Regions from separate parts of the Pseudomonas yamanorum genome, predicted to be linked through region 3. Evidence: predicted binding sites of a transcription regulator. Region 3 holds the regulator's gene; each other region holds the start of a gene.
The links. Region 3 encodes sigma-54, which starts transcription at its own class of promoters, with help from an activator protein. Its sites were predicted from a motif close to ANTGGCATNNANNTTGCTNT; they were not measured.
Positions count from the first base shown of each region.

Region 1 (5,566 bases), 1.5 Mb from region 3:
TTCGCTTTTCAGGGCGATGTAGGCATCGATAAAGTCGTCGCTGAACACGCCGCCTTTGGTCAGGAACGCACGGCCCTTGTCCAGCTCTTCCAGGGCTTCTTTCAGGCTGCCACACACTTGTGGGATCTCTTTGGCCTCTTCAGGCGGCAGGTCGTACAAGTTTTTGTCGGCGGCGTCGCCAGGGTGGATCTTGTTCTGGATACCGTCCAGGCCCGCCATGACCAGAGCAGCGAAGGCCAGGTATGGGTTGGCTGCCGGATCCGGGAAACGGGCTTCGATACGGCGAGCGCGAGGGCTGGACACGTAAGGAATACGGATCGAAGCGGAACGGTTGCGAGCCGAGTAGGCCAGCATCACTGGCGCTTCGAAACCTGGGACCAGACGCTTGTAGGAGTTGGTCGACGGGTTGGTGAAGCCGTTCAGGGCCTTACCGTGCTTGATGATGCCGCCGATGAAGTACAGGGCGGTGTCGGACAGGCCGGCATAACCTTCGCCAGCGAAGGTGTTCTTGCCTTCTTTGGCGATGGACAGGTGAACGTGCATACCCGAACCGTTATCGCCGTACAGAGGCTTAGGCATGAAGGTAGCGGTACGGCCGTAGGCATCAGCCACGTTGTGAACGCAGTACTTCAGGGTCTGTACTTCGTCAGCCTTGGCAACCAGGGTGTTGAACTTCACACCGATTTCGTTCTGGCCGGCAGTCGCCACTTCGTGGTGGTGAACTTCGATGACCAGGCCCATCTCTTCCATGGCGTTGCACATGGAGGTACGGATTTCGTGGTCGTGGTCGAACGGAGGAACCGGGAAGTAGCCGCCTTTGATACCTGGACGGTGGCCTTTGTTGCCGCCTTCCACGTCCTGGTCGGACATCCACGAACCTTGTTCGGAGAAGATCTTGAACATGGAGCCAGAGATGTCGGACTTGAACTTGACCGAATCAAAGATGAAGAATTCTGGTTCCGGACCTACGAATACGGTGTCGCCGATACCGGTCGACTTCAGGTATTCCTCGGCACGCTTGGCGATCGCACGTGGGTCACGGTCGTAGCCTTGCATGGTCGAAGGCTCGATCACGTCGCAGACGATGATCAGCGTTGGGTCTTCGGTGAACGGGTCGAGTACGGCGGTGCTGTCGTCCGGCATCAGAATCATGTCGGAAGCTTCGATGCCTTTCCAGCCGGCAATGGAGGAGCCGTCGAACATTTTGCCTTCTTCGAAGAAGGCGTCATCCAGCGCGTCGCGAGCCGGCATGGTCACGTGGTGCTGAGTGCCTTTGGTGTCCGTGAAGCGCAGATCAATCCATTTGACGTCATGATCTTTGATGAGTTGAACCGACTTCGACATAGTGTCCTCCGGGTGGCTTCGGGCTGGGGTAGTGGAGTAGCCCTTAGAATGTGGGTGATGCCGGCGCGAATACTCGACCAAGGCAACCTGCCTCACAAGAGAGCAAATTGCATGCCAGTGCCCCGACATGGGTTTTTTGCCACAAAAACGCCCTTATAAAGGTGCAATCCGCTGAAGCGGAAGAAAATGCGCACCGCAATGTAGCGCGAATTTTCGTTTATGACCCGTTTTGGTGCGCGAAAGGTTCGATGCATATTAACTGGTTAAACCTTGAGCGATTTCCGCTATAATCCGCGCCCCCCTTTTTCGGCTGGGCCTGCGCGCGCTGTTTTCATGAAATTAATCGTTAAAGTCTTCCCCGAGATCACCATCAAGAGCCGACCGGTCCGGATGCGTTTCATCCGTCAATTGGCCAAGAATATCCGTGCCGTGCTCCGCGATCTGGACCCGGCTGTGGTGGTGAACGGTGTGTGGGACAATCTCGAACTGGAAACCCGCCTCACAGACCCCAAGGCCTTGAAGGACATGACCGAGCGCCTGAGCTGCGTGCCGGGCATCGCGCATTTCCTGCAGGTCGACGAGTACCCGTTGGGTGACTTCGACGACATCACCGAAAAGTGCAAACAGCACTACGGCGATGTGCTGGCGGGCAAGGTTTTTTCGGTGCGTTGCAAACGCGCCGGCAAGCACCCGTTCAGCTCCATGGATGTCGAGAAATACGTGGGCAGCAAGCTGCGTCGCGAGTGCGGCGCCGCCGGAATTTCCCTGAAAGCGCCACAAATTGAAGTGCGGATGGAAATTCGCGACCAACGGTTGTTTGTGATCCACAGCCAGCACGACAGCATCGGCGGCTACCCGCTGGGTGCCCTGGAACAGACCCTGGTCTTGATGTCCGGCGGTTTCGATTCCACCGTCGCGGCCTACCAGATCATGCGCCGCGGGCTGATGAGCCACTTCTGCTTCTTTAACCTGGGCGGACGTGCACACGAATTGGGCGTGATGGAAGTCGCGCATTACATCTGGAAGAAGTACGGCAGCTCGCAACGGGTCCTGTTTGTCAGCGTTCCGTTCGAGGAGGTCCTGGGAGAAATTCTCGGGAAAGTCGATAACAGTCATATGGGCGTAGTATTGAAGCGTATGATGTTGCGCGCTGCGTCCCGAATCGCGGATCGGCTGGAAATCGACGCATTGGTCACCGGTGAAGCGATTTCCCAGGTGTCCAGCCAGACCCTGCCGAACCTGTCGTTGATCGACTCTGTGACCGAGAAGCTGGTATTGCGCCCGCTGATCGCCAGTCACAAGCAAGACATCATCGACCTGGCGACCCAGATCGGCACGGCGGATTTCGCCAAGCACATGCCGGAATATTGCGGGGTCATCTCGGTGAACCCCAAGACCCACGCCAAACGCAACCGCGTGGAGTACGAAGAACAACAGTTCGACATGGCGGTGCTCGAGCGAGCGCTTGAGAACGCCAAACTGGTGCCGATCGATCGGGTTATCGACGAATTGGGCCAGGATTTGCAGATCGAAGAAGTCAGCGAGGCTCTGGCCGGTCAGATCATCATCGACATCCGTCACCCGGATGCCGCTGAAGACGAGCCGCTGGAAATTGCTGGCATCGACGTACAAACGCTGCCGTTCTATGCATTGAATGCGCGTTTCAAGGAACTGGATGACAGCCGTCAGTACCTGTTGTATTGCGACAAAGGCGTGATGAGTCGCCTGCATGCCCACCATTTGCTCAGTGAGGGGCATGCCAATGTGCGCGTTTATCGACCGAGCTAAGAGCCCGGGGCTGTTTGCCTGTGGCCTGCGTCACCGGCCCCCCGACTCTGCCGTCAAGCTGTAACGGCAAGGCCTGACTCTACTGTTAATCGCTGCCACGACCTGTCAGCACACCGAATCCTCTGATCGAGATACACAAGTGATCGAAAATCTACGCAACATCGCCATCATTGCTCACGTTGACCATGGTAAGACCACCCTGGTAGACAAACTCTTGCGTCAATCCGGCACCCTGGAGCGCAACGAGCTCAACGACGAGCGCGTGATGGACTCCAACGACCAGGAGAAAGAGCGCGGTATTACCATTCTGGCGAAAAACACCGCCATCAACTGGAACGGCTACCACATCAACATCGTGGACACCCCGGGCCACGCCGACTTCGGCGGCGAAGTTGAACGCGTAATGTCGATGGTTGACTCCGTTCTGCTGCTGGTTGACGCTCAAGACGGCCCTATGCCGCAAACCCGTTTCGTGACCAAGAAGGCTTTCGAAGCCGGCCTGCGTCCAATCGTGGTCATCAACAAGGTTGACCGTCCAGGCGCGCGTCCGGACTGGGTTCTGGACCAGATCTTCGACCTGTTCGACAACCTGGGTGCTACCGAAGAACAGCTGGACTTCAAAGTCGTCTACGCCTCGGCCCTGAACGGCATTGCCGGTCTGGAACACACCGACATGGCTGAAGACATGACCCCGCTGTACCAGTCGATCGTCGACAACGTACCTGCGCCGAAAGTCGACCGCGATGGTCCGTTCCAGATGCAAATCTCCGCACTGGACTACAACAGCTTCCTGGGTGTTATCGGCGTTGGCCGTATCGCTCGTGGTCGCATCAAGCCGAACACTCCGGTTGTCGCTATCGACGCCGACGGCAAGAAGCGCAACGGTCGTATCCTGAAGCTGATGGGTCACCACGGCCTGCACCGCATCGACGTTGAAGAAGCAGCTGCCGGCGACATCGTCTGCATCAGCGGCTTCGACCAGCTGTTCATCTCCGACACGCTGTGCGACCCACTGAACGTCGAAGCGATGAAGCCGCTGACCGTTGACGAACCAACCGTTTCCATGACCTTCCAGGTAAACGACTCGCCTTTCTGCGGTAAAGAAGGCAAGTTCGTGACCTCCCGGAACATCAAGGAGCGTTTGGACAAAGAGCTGCTGTACAACGTTGCTCTGCGCGTTGAAGAAGGCGACTCGGCTGACAAGTTCAAAGTCTCCGGCCGTGGTGAGTTGCACCTCTCGGTACTGATCGAAACCATGCGTCGCGAAGGCTTCGAAATGGGTGTTGGTCGTCCGGAAGTGATCATCCGTATGGTTGACGGCGTGAAGCACGAACCGTACGAAAACGTGACCATCGACCTGCCGGAAGAATCCCAAGGTTCGATCATGGAACAGATCGGTATCCGTAAAGGCGACCTGACCAACATGGTTCCGGATGGCAAGGGCCGTGTGCGCCTTGAGTACAACATCCCGGCTCGTGGCTTGATCGGTTTCCGTAACGAGTTCCTGACCCTGACCTCCGGTGCAGGCATCCTGACCTCGATCTTCGACCGTTACGACGTGATGAAGTCCGGCGACATGTCCGGCCGTCAGAACGGCGTGCTGGTTTCGGTAGCTACCGGTAAGGCGCTGACTTACTCGCTGGAAACCCTGCAAGCTCGCGGCAAACTGTTCCTGGGTCACGGTGAAGACGTGTACGAAGGTCAAATCGTCGGCATCAACAGCCGCGACAACGACCTGGGCGTTAACCCAACCAAGGGCAAGAAGCTCGACAACATGCGTGCTTCGGGTAAAGACGAAACCATCGCTCTGGTTCCGCCTATCCGCTTCACCCTGGAGCAGGCTCTGGAATTCGTTCAAGAAGACGAATTGTGCGAAGTCACTCCTAAGTCCATCCGTCTTCGTAAGAAGATCCTGGGCGAAAGCGAGCGTACCCGCGCTGCGAAAAAAGCTGGTAACTAAGTCTTTTAGTTAGCTGCAAAAAAAACGCCCCCGACCGCAAGGTCGGGGGCGTTTTTGTTTGTCTGGGGATTGTGTGGTGACTGTGCCGGCCTCTTCGCGAGCAAGCCCGCTCCCACAGTTGGAATGCATTTCAAATGTGGGAGCGGGCTTGCTCGCGAAAGCGGTCGTTCAAGCAATAAAGAATTCGGATCAAAACTTATCGAGCGTGCGCAACTTGGTCTCGCGCACCACTTCCTTCGGCTTGTACGCGCAATACCCCGGACGCGGTCCGATTTTCGGGTGATTGCGGCAAGTATCCGGGCGCTTGTCATAAATAGTGCAGAAGCGGCTCTTACGATCCAGGTACAGGCAATCGTTGTTGCTCATGCGCTGCAGGGTGAAGATCTCGGATTTGGCATTGAAGCGCTCGACGATACCTTCCTTCTGCAAGCGCTTGGCGATGTTCTTCGGCGGGTCGCCACGCTCGAATTCATC
Region 1 covers NZ_LT629793.1:3,033,641-3,039,206, reverse strand. The annotation lists gene glnA (glutamate--ammonia ligase) at 1-1,344, opposite strand, end outside; gene thiI (tRNA uracil 4-sulfurtransferase ThiI) at 1,678-3,132, shown strand; gene typA (translational GTPase TypA) at 3,272-5,092, shown strand; gene BLU46_RS14340 (YkgJ family cysteine cluster protein) at 5,282-5,566, opposite strand, start outside.
Region 1: glnA (glutamate--ammonia ligase) is a predicted target of sigma-54. The motif match lies at 1,444-1,463, and genes of this name have one in related genera.

Region 2 (5,566 bases), 860 kb from region 3:
AGCCGGGCATGCGCGTGCTGGATATCGGCTGTGGCTGGGGCAGTTTCATGAGCCATGCGGCCGAGCACTATGGCGTGGAGTGCGTGGGTGTGACCATCTCCAAGGAGCAGGCGGAGTGGGGCCGCGCCAAGTATGCACATCTGCCGATCGAGTTTCGTTTGCAGGACTATCGGGACATCGACGAGCAATTCGACCATATCGCCAGCGTCGGCATGTTTGAGCATGTGGGGCGCAAGAACCATCGGGCGTATATGGAGGTGGCCAACCGCTGCCTGAAGGACGACGGCCTGTTCCTGTTGCACACCATCGGCAAGAACCAACGCAACAGCACGCCGGACCCGTGGATCGACAAATACATCTTTCCCAACGGTGATTTGCCCTCGATCGGGCAGATCGGCGACGCCATGGACGGGCTGTTTGTTGCCGAGGATTTGCACAACTTTGGCGCCGATTACGACAAGACACTGATGGCCTGGTGCGAGAACTTCGAACTGGCTTGGCCGGACTTCGCCGAAACCTTCGGGCGGCGTTTCTACCGGATGTGGCGCTATTACCTGCTGTCGTGTGCAGGGGCGTTTCGCGCGCGGGATATCCAGTTGTGGCAGTGGGTATTGTCGAAGAAGGGCGTTGTCGGCGGGTATCAGCGGGTGAGCTGAGGGTTACAGCGGTTTAACGGGGACAGGCGAAACCTGCCCCGGTTGGGCCGGTTTATTCGGCGGCCGGCGTCAATCGCGCTTCCAGCTCCGCCACCTTGGCCTCAAGGCTTTCCAACCGCGCCCGAGTGCGCGCCAACACCACCATCTGGCTATCAAACTCTTCCCGGCTTACCAGATCCAGCTTGCTGAAACCGCTTTGCAGCAGCGCCTTGAACTGGCTTTCAATTTCATTGCGTGGCAGCGGCGTGTCGCTGCTGAACAGGCGGGAGGCGTGGCCGCTCAGGGCGTCGAGGAGGTCTTTGGGCGCGAGCATGGGAAATCGTCCGGAAAATCTGTTGGCCGGCAGTGTATCACGCAGCGTCTATAGTCATTTCCAGCAGCGGTGGCGCACGCTTTTCGCGCATGGGGACGGGCGGTCGCGCACCGTTTTCGTGCGTATCTTCGCCGTCGTGGCGCCCGGTAGGTGGGCGCGAGCGAACAAAGGACTGATTTCAGTGATTTTTACGGAGCTGGCAAGCTTTCTGCTTAGACGATCATGACCCATGCACTGATGCAGTCGCTGTGACGATGCAGTGCGCCGACGGAGCGGGGTAGGTGTTTCGTCACCAGTGGTTAGCGAGCGTCGCAATGGCAAATGCCAAGGCGACGAAGCGTTACAAAGCCAGGCACTGCGCTTAGACTTGAGACGGGTTTGTTTTCCTGGGGCAAGTCCACCAATTCGGGAGAGAGTTTTCATGAAGCTAGTCACTGCCATCATCAAGCCGTTCAAGTTGGACGATGTACGCGAGTCACTGTCCGAGATCGGCGTGCAGGGCATTACCGTTACTGAGGTCAAAGGCTTCGGTCGGCAGAAGGGTCACACCGAGCTGTATCGCGGCGCGGAATACGTGGTCGATTTCCTGCCAAAGGTGAAGATTGATGTCGCCATTGACGACAAGGATCTTGACCGGGTTATCGAGGCGATAACCAAGGCCGCCAACACCGGCAAGATCGGTGACGGCAAGATCTTCGTGGTCAATCTGGAACAGGCTATTCGCATCCGTACCGGCGAAACCGATACCGACGCAATCTAAGCCGCCAAACCCCAACGCCCCAGGAGAAAACAATATGACTCTGCGTAAATTCGCAGGGCTAGGAGCCCTGTTGTCCCTCGTAATGCCGGCCCTGGCCATGGCGGCGGACCCAGTACCAGCTCCAGTCCTCAATTCCGGCGACACTGCGTGGATGCTTACGTCCACCGCGCTGGTACTGTTCATGACCATTCCAGGCCTCGCGCTGTTCTACGGCGGCATGGTTCGCTCCAAAAACATTCTTTCCGTGATGATGCAGTGCTTCGCCATCACCGGCCTGATCACCATCCTGTGGTTCGTCTACGGCTACAGCATGGCGTTCGATACCACCGGTATGGAAGCAGGCGTCGTCAACCTCAACTCCTTTGTGGGTGGCTTGTCCAAACTGTTCCTTTCGGGTGTGACCCCGGCCAGCATCACCGGCCCGGCGGCGTTGTTCCCTGAAGCCGTGTTTGTGACCTTCCAGATGACCTTCGCGATCATCACCCCGGCGCTGATCGTCGGTGCGTTCGCCGAGCGTATGAAGTTCTCCGCGATGCTGATCTTCATGGGCGTCTGGTTCACCCTGGTCTACGCACCGATTGCCCACATGGTATGGGGCGGTCCGGGTTCGTTGCTGGGCGACTGGGGCGTACTGGACTTCGCAGGCGGCACCGTGGTGCACATCAACGCCGGTGTTGCCGGCCTGGTAGCGTGCCTGGTACTCGGCAAGCGCAAAGGCTTCCCAACCACCCCAATGGCACCGCACAACCTCGGTTACACCCTGGTGGGCGCGGCCATGCTGTGGGTCGGCTGGTTCGGCTTCAACGCCGGCTCCGCTGCTGCGGCCAACGGCACTGCCGGTATGGCGATGCTGGTCACCCAGATCGCTACCGCTGCGGCGGCGCTGGGCTGGATGTTCGCCGAGTGGGTCACCCACGGTAAGCCAAGCGCGCTGGGCATTGCCTCGGGTGTGGTTGCTGGCCTGGTGGCAATCACTCCAGCTGCGGGCACCGTGGGCCCGATGGGCGCCCTGGTGATCGGCCTGGCGGCCGGTGTAGTGTGCTTCTTCTGCGCCACTACCCTGAAACGCAAACTGGGCTACGACGACTCCCTGGACGCCTTCGGCGTACACGGTATCGGCGGTATCCTCGGCGCGATCCTGACCGGTGTGTTCGCGGCACCAGCGATGGGCGGCTTCAACGCCACCACCACTGATATCGCTGCACAAGTCTGGATCCAGTGCAAAGGCGTCGGCTTCACCGTCATCTACACCGCCATCGTGACGTTCATCATCCTCAAGGTGCTGGACGCTGTGATGGGCCTGCGGGTGACCGAAGAAGAAGAGGCTGTCGGCCTCGACCTGGCGCAACACAACGAGCGCGGCTACAACTTGTAAGTACGCGAAAAAAAGATGCCCGGCTTGCCGGGCATTTTTTTGCCTGGGGTTTGTCTGTGGCTAAAGGTGTATGGGTTTTTTGGCGACTTTGTGATGGGATCCACACCGCACTTTTCAGCGTGCGAATGTCTTACAGGCATGTAGGCGTATTCGGCACTTTGTTTTTTCCCTGAGCGCGCTAGAATGCGCGCCGATAGGCGGAGAACTGTATGTGGCAACAGACCCTGATAACCCTGCGGGCCAAGCCCCGGGGCTTTCATCTGGTGACGGACGAGTTGCTCGCCGGCTTGCCTGAATTGAAGGCCTGTCGGGTGGGCCTGTTGCATTTGTGGCTGCAGCACACCTCGGCCTCGTTGACGGTCAACGAGAATGCCGACCCGGCGGTTCGCCGTGACTTCGAGCGTTTTTTCAATGCGCTGGTGCCGCAAGGCATGGCGGGATATGAACACAACGACGAAGGTCCGGATGATCTCCCGGCGCACTTCAAGGCCAGTCTGCTGGGCTGTCAGCTGAGTTTGCCGGTAAGGGCCGGCCGCTTGGCGATGGGGACCTGGCAAGGTGTTTATCTGGGCGAGCACCGTGATCATGGCGGTGCTCGTAAAGTCCTCGCCACCTTGCACGGTGATGGGGCATAAGCCACTGGTGATCCGGTGGATGTTGATTTTTTTCCGGCGGCCGTCGACAGGCGGCGAAGCTGGGCTATAACTAATCTGCTTTTCGCAAGTCATGAGGTAGAACATGAGCGACGATGATCTGGAAAACGACGACCTCGAAGTAGGCGACGACGACGAAACCGAAGAAGGTCTTGAGGCGGCTGCCGAAGACGTGGCTGACGACGACGGTGGCGATGATGCACCGGTCCCGGTAGCCAAGGGCAAAGCCAAGGCTGCGGTGTCGGTTGACGAACTGCCGAGCGTAGAAGCCAAGAACAAAGAGCGCGATGCGCTGGCCCGTGCGATGGAAGAGTTCCTCGCTAAAGGCGGCAAAGTGCAGGAAGTCGAGGCTAACGTGGTGGCAGATCCACCGAAGAAGCCTGATAACAAGTACGGCAGCCGGCCTATCTAAGGCTTGCTGTTTGCTTGCTGAAAAAGCCCGCCGTCGCTGCGGGCTTTTTCATGAGCGCTACAAAATGGGATTTCGTCCGTTCTCGTAGCAGCTGTCGAGCCTTGGCGAGGCTGCGTTGGCGGCCTGCCTGACACACCGCAAACGCAGCCTCGCCAAGGCTCGGCAGCTGCTACGGTAAGTTCGGGGTCACTTCCAGCGGGTCAGGAGTGCTGGCAACTCGGTCAGGCTGCGAATCTCGGCATCCGGCAACTTCTCGGCCTCCCAGACCTTGCCCGCCGGGTTGAACCACACCGCCCGCAGCCCCGCCTGCTGCGCACCGGCTATGTCATCCCCCGGATGATCGCCAACGTGCACCGCAGCGCTCGGCGCTACGCCACCGCGCTGCAGGGCCTCCTGGAACAACCGCGCATCCGGCTTGGCAATACCAATGTCTTCAGCCCGGAGTGCAAAGTGAAAGTAATCCGCCAGCCCCACACGCTGCACATCGGCATTGCCGTTGGTAATCACCCCCAGCAGATAGTCGCGGCGAAGCGCTTGCAGCATCGGTTCCGCTTCGGGGAATACGGTGAGTTGATGCCGGGCGTGGATGAACGCTTCAAAGCACACGTCCGCCATCTGCGCCGCTTCCGGCAACGGGTATCCGGCTTCCTCGAAAGCATGTTGCAGCACCTTTTGACGCAACACGCTGATGCGGTATTTCAGCTCTGGATGTCGCTCCAGCACCTGTTGGCGCAGGCTGGCAAACTTCTCCAGAGGCAAGTCGCCCACCTTGGTGGCATGGGTCGCCAGCCACTCGCGCATTGACGCCTCGGCGCTGATGATGACCGGCACGTTATCCCAGAGCGTATCGTCCAGGTCGAAGGTGATCAGCTTGATGCTCATGAGTCACTGCCCTTAATGCGTTTGGCCCGTGGATGGGCGCTGTCGTACACCGTTGCCAGGTGTTGAAAGTCCAGGTGGGTGTAGATCTGGGTGGTCTTGATGTCTGAGTGGCCAAGCAGTTCCTGCACCGCGCGCAGGTCCTGGGACGACTCCAGCAGGTGGCTGGCAAAGGAGTGCCTGAGCATGTGCGGGTGCAGGTTTTGCCCCAGCTCGCGCTCGCCGGCGGCCTTGACCCGTAACTGAATGGCCCGTGGCCCGAGGCGGCGGCCTTGCTGGCTGATAAACACGGCGTCATCCGCCGGGTTGGCCAGGGCACGCAGGGGCAGCCACAGCAGCAGGGCTTCGCGGGCCTTCTTGCCCACCGGTAATACGCGGGTCTTGCTGCCTTTGCCGAGCACCTGCACCAGGCCATCCTCCAGGTCCAGCTGATCGAGGTTGAGCCCGGTCAGCTCCGACAGGCGCAGGCCCGAGGAGTAGAACAGTTCGAGGATCGCCTGGTCGCGATGAGCCAGGAA
Region 2 covers NZ_LT629793.1:3,670,762-3,676,327, forward strand. The annotation lists gene cfa (cyclopropane fatty acyl phospholipid synthase) at 1-656, shown strand, start outside; gene BLU46_RS17200 (accessory factor UbiK family protein) at 709-969, opposite strand; gene glnK (P-II family nitrogen regulator) at 1,391-1,729, shown strand; gene BLU46_RS17210 (ammonium transporter) at 1,764-3,104, shown strand; gene BLU46_RS17215 (secondary thiamine-phosphate synthase enzyme YjbQ) at 3,314-3,739, shown strand; gene sutA (transcriptional regulator SutA) at 3,843-4,169, shown strand; gene BLU46_RS17225 (HAD family hydrolase) at 4,356-5,051, opposite strand; gene xerC (tyrosine recombinase XerC) at 5,048-5,566, opposite strand, start outside.
Region 2: glnK (P-II family nitrogen regulator) is a predicted target of sigma-54. The motif match lies at 1,165-1,184, and genes of this name have one in related genera.

Region 3 (5,566 bases):
GACCAGGCCCGCGTCATCAATGACGGCAACACCACCGACGGCGAAAAAATCGTCTACGACACGGTGAAGCAGATTGCCCAGGCCGGTCGCGCCACCGGCTCGAAAATCAGTACGCCGAAGCCGCGTATCGACATGGTTATCCAGCCGAAGCAGAAACCGGGCGCAGCCCAGCCGGCGCCGAAACCCGACGCGAAGAAGGCGAATTAATGGCAACCCTGAAAGCCCAGCATCTGGCCAAGGCCTATAAAAGCCGTCAGGTCGTGCGCGACGTCAGCCTGTCGATCGACAGCGGGCAGATCGTCGGCTTGCTCGGCCCCAACGGTGCCGGCAAGACCACCTGCTTCTACATGATCGTCGGCCTGGTACAGGCCGATCAAGGCCGCGTGCTGATCGACGACCTGGACGTGAGCCACCAGCCTATGCACGGTCGTGCGCAGGCGGGTATCGGCTATCTTCCCCAGGAAGCATCGATCTTCCGCAAACTGTCGGTTTCCGACAACATCATGGCCATCCTCGAGACCCGCAAGGAACTCGACCGCGCCGGGCGCAAGAAAGAGCTGGAAAGCCTGCTGCAGGAATTCCATATCAACCACATTCGCGACAACCTCGGCATGAGCCTTTCCGGCGGCGAGCGGCGTCGTGTGGAAATCGCCCGCGCCCTGGCCACTGCGCCGAAGTTCATCCTGCTGGACGAACCATTCGCCGGTGTCGACCCGATCTCCGTCGGCGACATCAAGCAGATCATCCATCATCTCAAGGCCAAGGGCATCGGTGTGTTGATCACCGACCACAACGTCCGCGAGACCCTCGATATCTGCGAAACCGCGTATATCGTCAACGATGGACAGCTGATTGCCGAAGGTGACTCCGCCACTATCCTGGCCAACGAACTGGTCAAGGAAGTGTATCTGGGTCACGAGTTCCGCCTGTAAACACGGTGGTATCAGGCCATTCGCCATGGAGCGCGGTAGTCAATAAAAACCTCATTATTTTTATTGTTACCGCGCTCTAGGCAAAGCCCCCGATATCAGGCATATAATTTGCTTATGTTTGGCGCTCACGCGCCCTGTCGTGGATGGCGCATTGCGCCGGCGAATAAGGTGTTAAGCCCCTGCCATGAAACCATCGCTAGTCCTGAGAATGGGCCAGCAGCTGACGATGACACCGCAGCTGCAACAGGCCATCCGCCTGCTCCAATTGTCGACCCTGGACCTGCAACAGGAAATCCAGGAGGCCCTGGAGTCCAATCCGATGCTCGAACGCCAGGAAGAAGGCGACGACTTCGATAATGCAGACCCGCTGGCCGACAACATCGAGCAAAAGCCCAACCCCGACGTACAGGAACCCTCCTACCAGGAAACCGCCCCCACGGTGGACAACCTTGAGGAAGGCGAATGGAACGAACGCATTCCCAACGAGCTTCCCGTGGACACCGCCTGGGAAGACGTCTACCAGACCAGCGCCAGCAGCCTGCCGAGCAATGATGATGACGAGTGGGACTTCACCACCCGCACGTCCGCCGGCGAGAGCCTGCAGAGCCATTTGCTCTGGCAACTGAACCTGGCCCCGATGTCCGATACCGATCGCCTGATCGCTGTGACCCTGATCGATTGCATCAACAATCAGGGCTACCTGGACGAGACCCTTGAGGAGATCCTCGAGGCCTTCGACCCGGAACTGGACATAGAACTGGACGAAATTGAAGCCGTCCTGCACCGCATCCAGCAATTCGAGCCCGCCGGCATCGGCGCCCGCACCCTCAGCGAGTGCCTGCTGCTGCAATTGCGCCAATTGCCGGCCAAGACTCCATGGCTGGCCGAAGCGCAGCGCCTGGTCACCGACTATATCGACCTGCTGGGCAGCCGCGACTACAGCCAACTGATGCGCCGCATGAAGCTCAAGGAAGATGACCTGCGCCAGATCATCGAGCTGGTACAGAGCCTCAACCCTCGCCCTGGATCGCAGATCGAGTCCAGTGAAGCCGAATATGTCGTGCCCGATGTCATCGTGCGCAAGGACAACGAGCGCTGGCTGGTGGAGCTGAACCAGGAATCGGTACCGCGCCTGCGGGTCAATCCGCAATACGCAGGTTTTGTACGCCGCGCCGACACCAGCGCCGACAACACCTTCATGCGCAACCAGTTGCAGGAAGCCCGCTGGTTCATCAAGAGCCTGCAAAGCCGCAACGAAACCCTGATGAAAGTCGCCACCCAGATCGTCGAGCACCAGCGCGGCTTCCTGGAATACGGCGATGAAGCAATGAAGCCGTTGGTTCTGCATGACATCGCCGAGGCGGTAGGCATGCACGAATCAACGATTTCCCGAGTGACCACACAAAAATTCATGCATACCCCACGGGGTATTTATGAGCTGAAATACTTTTTCTCCAGCCACGTCAGCACCTCCGAAGGCGGCGAATGCTCGTCCACGGCGATCCGCGCGATCATCAAAAAACTGGTTGCCGCGGAAAATCAGAAAAAGCCGTTGAGTGACAGCAAGATCGCTGGTTTACTGGAGGCACAAGGCATTCAGGTCGCCCGTCGAACCGTCGCCAAGTACCGCGAGTCCCTTGGGATCGCGCCTTCCAGCGAGCGTAAGCGTTTGATGTGACGGGCGGGCCATAGCGTTCCAGTGACGGGTATTCCTACCCGTCGCTTTATGCACTGGCAACGAAGGAGAAGCTGTATGCAAGTCAACATCAGTGGACACCATGTAGAAGTCACCCCTCCATTGCGCGAATACGTCGAGCTGAAGCTGAGGAAGCTTGAGGGCCATTTCGACAAGATCACCAACGTGCAGGTCATCATGAAGGTCGACAAGCTTCAGCAGAAAATTGAAGCGACACTTCAGATACCTGGTGGCGAAGTGGTCGCCAATGCCGAACATGAAGACATGTATGCATCAATCGACTTGCTCACAGACAAGCTTGACCGCCAACTTAAAAAGCATAAGGAAAAGCAGCAGAGCCTTCTTCAAGGCACTGGCCGCTAACACTCCCCACCCATGATCCGACTTGAAACCATCCTGACCCCCGGCCGTTCCCTCGTGAACGTGCCGGGCGGCAGTAAAAAGCGTGCCCTCGAACAAATTGCCAACCTGATCGGCCGCGAAGTGCCCGAAATGGATACGCAAGCTGTGTACGAGGCCCTGATTGCCCGTGAAAAGCTCGGCTCGACCGGCTTTGGCAACGGCATCGCCATTCCTCACTGCCGCCTGCAAGGCTGCGAGTCTCCAGTCAGCGCCCTGCTGCACCTGGACGCCCCTATCGACTTCGATGCCATCGACGGCGCCCCGGTTGACCTGCTGTTTGTACTGTTGGTCCCGCAAGCCGCCACCGATGCGCACCTGGAACTGCTTCGACAAATCGCCAGCATGCTCGACCGCAAAGAAGTACGCGACAAACTGCGCAGCGCCCCCAGCAATGAGGCGCTCTATCAGGTTGTCCTGGATGAACAAAACGGGCATTAATCATGCGTTTGATCATCGTCAGCGGCCGTTCCGGCTCAGGTAAAAGCACGGCCCTCAATGTTCTTGAGGACAACGGCTTCTATTGCATCGACAACCTGCCCGCTGGCCTGCTGCCGGAACTGGCGGAACGCGCCCTGATTCACACTGAGCTCGCGCAACCGCTGGTCGCCGTATCGATCGACGCGCGCAACCTGCCCAGCCACCTCACACGTTTCCCGGAACTGCTCGAAGAAGTACGGGCCAAGCACATCCACTGCGATGTGCTGTACCTGGACGCCGATGAAGAGACGCTGCTCAAGCGCTTCTCCGAAACCCGTCGTCGCCACCCGTTGAGCAGTCCCCATCGTTCCTTGGCCGAAGCCATCGAGGACGAAACCAAACTGCTGGGACCGATCATTGACCTGGCCGACCTCAAGATCAACACCACCAGCCTGAACCTGTATCAACTGCGGGATGCGATCAAGCTGCGCCTGCTGAATCAGCCGGAGCCGGGCACTGCTTTTCTAGTGGAGTCGTTTGGCTTCAAGCGCGGCATGCCTGTGGATGCCGACCTGGTGTTTGATGTGCGCTGCCTGCCCAACCCGTACTGGAAGCCGGAGCTGCGCGATCAGTCCGGGCTGGACCAACCTGTGGCCGATTACTTGGCGGCGCAACCGGATGTCGAGGAGATGTTCCAGGACATTTCCAGCTACCTGCTCAAGTGGCTGCCGCGTTTTGCGGCCAGCAACCGGGCTTATGTCACCATCGCCATTGGCTGCACCGGCGGCCATCACCGTTCCGTCTACCTGACCGAACGCTTGGGCCAGGTGCTGCAACAAACCCTCAAGAACGTCCAGGTTCGCCACCGCGACCTCAGCTGAAAGGAACACCTCCGCGATGCCCGCTCTGGAAATTGAAATCATCAACAAGCTGGGCCTGCACGCCCGGGCCTCGGCAAAGTTCGTCGGCGTCGCCGGGCAGTTCCCTTGCCAGATTCGCGCCGGGCGCACTCCCGAATCCATGGTCGACGGCAAAAGCATCATGGCCATGATGATGCTGGCTGCGGGCAAGGGCACGAAGATTCATCTGAAGACCGAAGGCGAGCAAGAGCAGGAAGCGATGGATGCGCTGGTGAAGTTGATCAATAACTACTTCGACGAAGGCGAGTAAACCCGCCTTCCTGTGACCGAGTGAAGCCGAATGCGGCTTCACCCCAATGCTGTATCCATCACCATCATCAAACAGAACCCGATGCACAGCCCCAAGCTGGCAAGCTTGTCATGGCCATTGCGCCGCGACTCGGGAATGACTTCGTGAGTCACCACCAGCAGCATCGCCCCGGCCGCCAGTGCCAGCCCCAACGGCAACAGCACCTCCGCCAGGCTCACCAGCCAGGCGCACAGCACCGCAAACACCGGCTCCACCAGGCCTGACGCCGCGCCGATCAGGAACGCCTTGACCCGCGACATCCCTGCCCCGGCCAGCACCAGCGCAATCACCAATCCCTCCGGCACATCCTGCAAGGCGATGCCCATGGCCAGGCTGTCGGCATCGGGCATGCCGCCGCCTGCCGAGACACCCACGGCCATGCCTTCGGGAATGTTGTGGGCAATGATGGCGAACACAAACAGCCAGATACGCGGCGGTATCACCGGGTGTTCCGGACTGCCCACCAGCATTTCCGGGCTGGCGCCGGAGACCTTGCGATCCACCAGGTACAACCCGAACGCGCCCAGCATGATGCCGAAACTGATCAAGCCACTGGCGGCCCAAGGCGTCAGCCCCAGGCTTTGCGCAGCCGCAATACCCGGCACGATCAGCGAAAACGCCGTCGCGGCCAGCATTACCCCGGCACCGAAGCCGAGCAGCGTGTCGCTCACCGCCAACGGCATTCGGCGGATCACCAGTACCGGCACAGCGCCCAAGGCGGTGCCAAGCGCGCAAATGGCACCACCTTGCAAGGCCCGCAGAATGCGGGGTTCCAGGTCAAGCCAGGCCAGCCCTTGGGCCACCAGCAACGCGGTTCCCGCCAATAGCAGCAGCGAGCCAAACGCATAACGAAACATTCGCACGCTGCTGATCGCCAGTGTTTCAGTGCCCATAGTCGGCCTTAGATCTT
Region 3 covers NZ_LT629793.1:4,531,230-4,536,795, reverse strand. The annotation lists gene lptA (lipopolysaccharide transport periplasmic protein LptA) at 1-207, shown strand, start outside; gene lptB (LPS export ABC transporter ATP-binding protein) at 207-932, shown strand; gene BLU46_RS21320 (RNA polymerase factor sigma-54) at 1,117-2,610, shown strand; gene hpf (ribosome hibernation-promoting factor, HPF/YfiA family) at 2,686-2,991, shown strand; gene ptsN (PTS IIA-like nitrogen regulatory protein PtsN) at 3,004-3,468, shown strand; gene rapZ (RNase adapter RapZ) at 3,471-4,328, shown strand; gene BLU46_RS21300 (HPr family phosphocarrier protein) at 4,345-4,617, shown strand; gene BLU46_RS21295 (ZIP family metal transporter) at 4,656-5,549, opposite strand.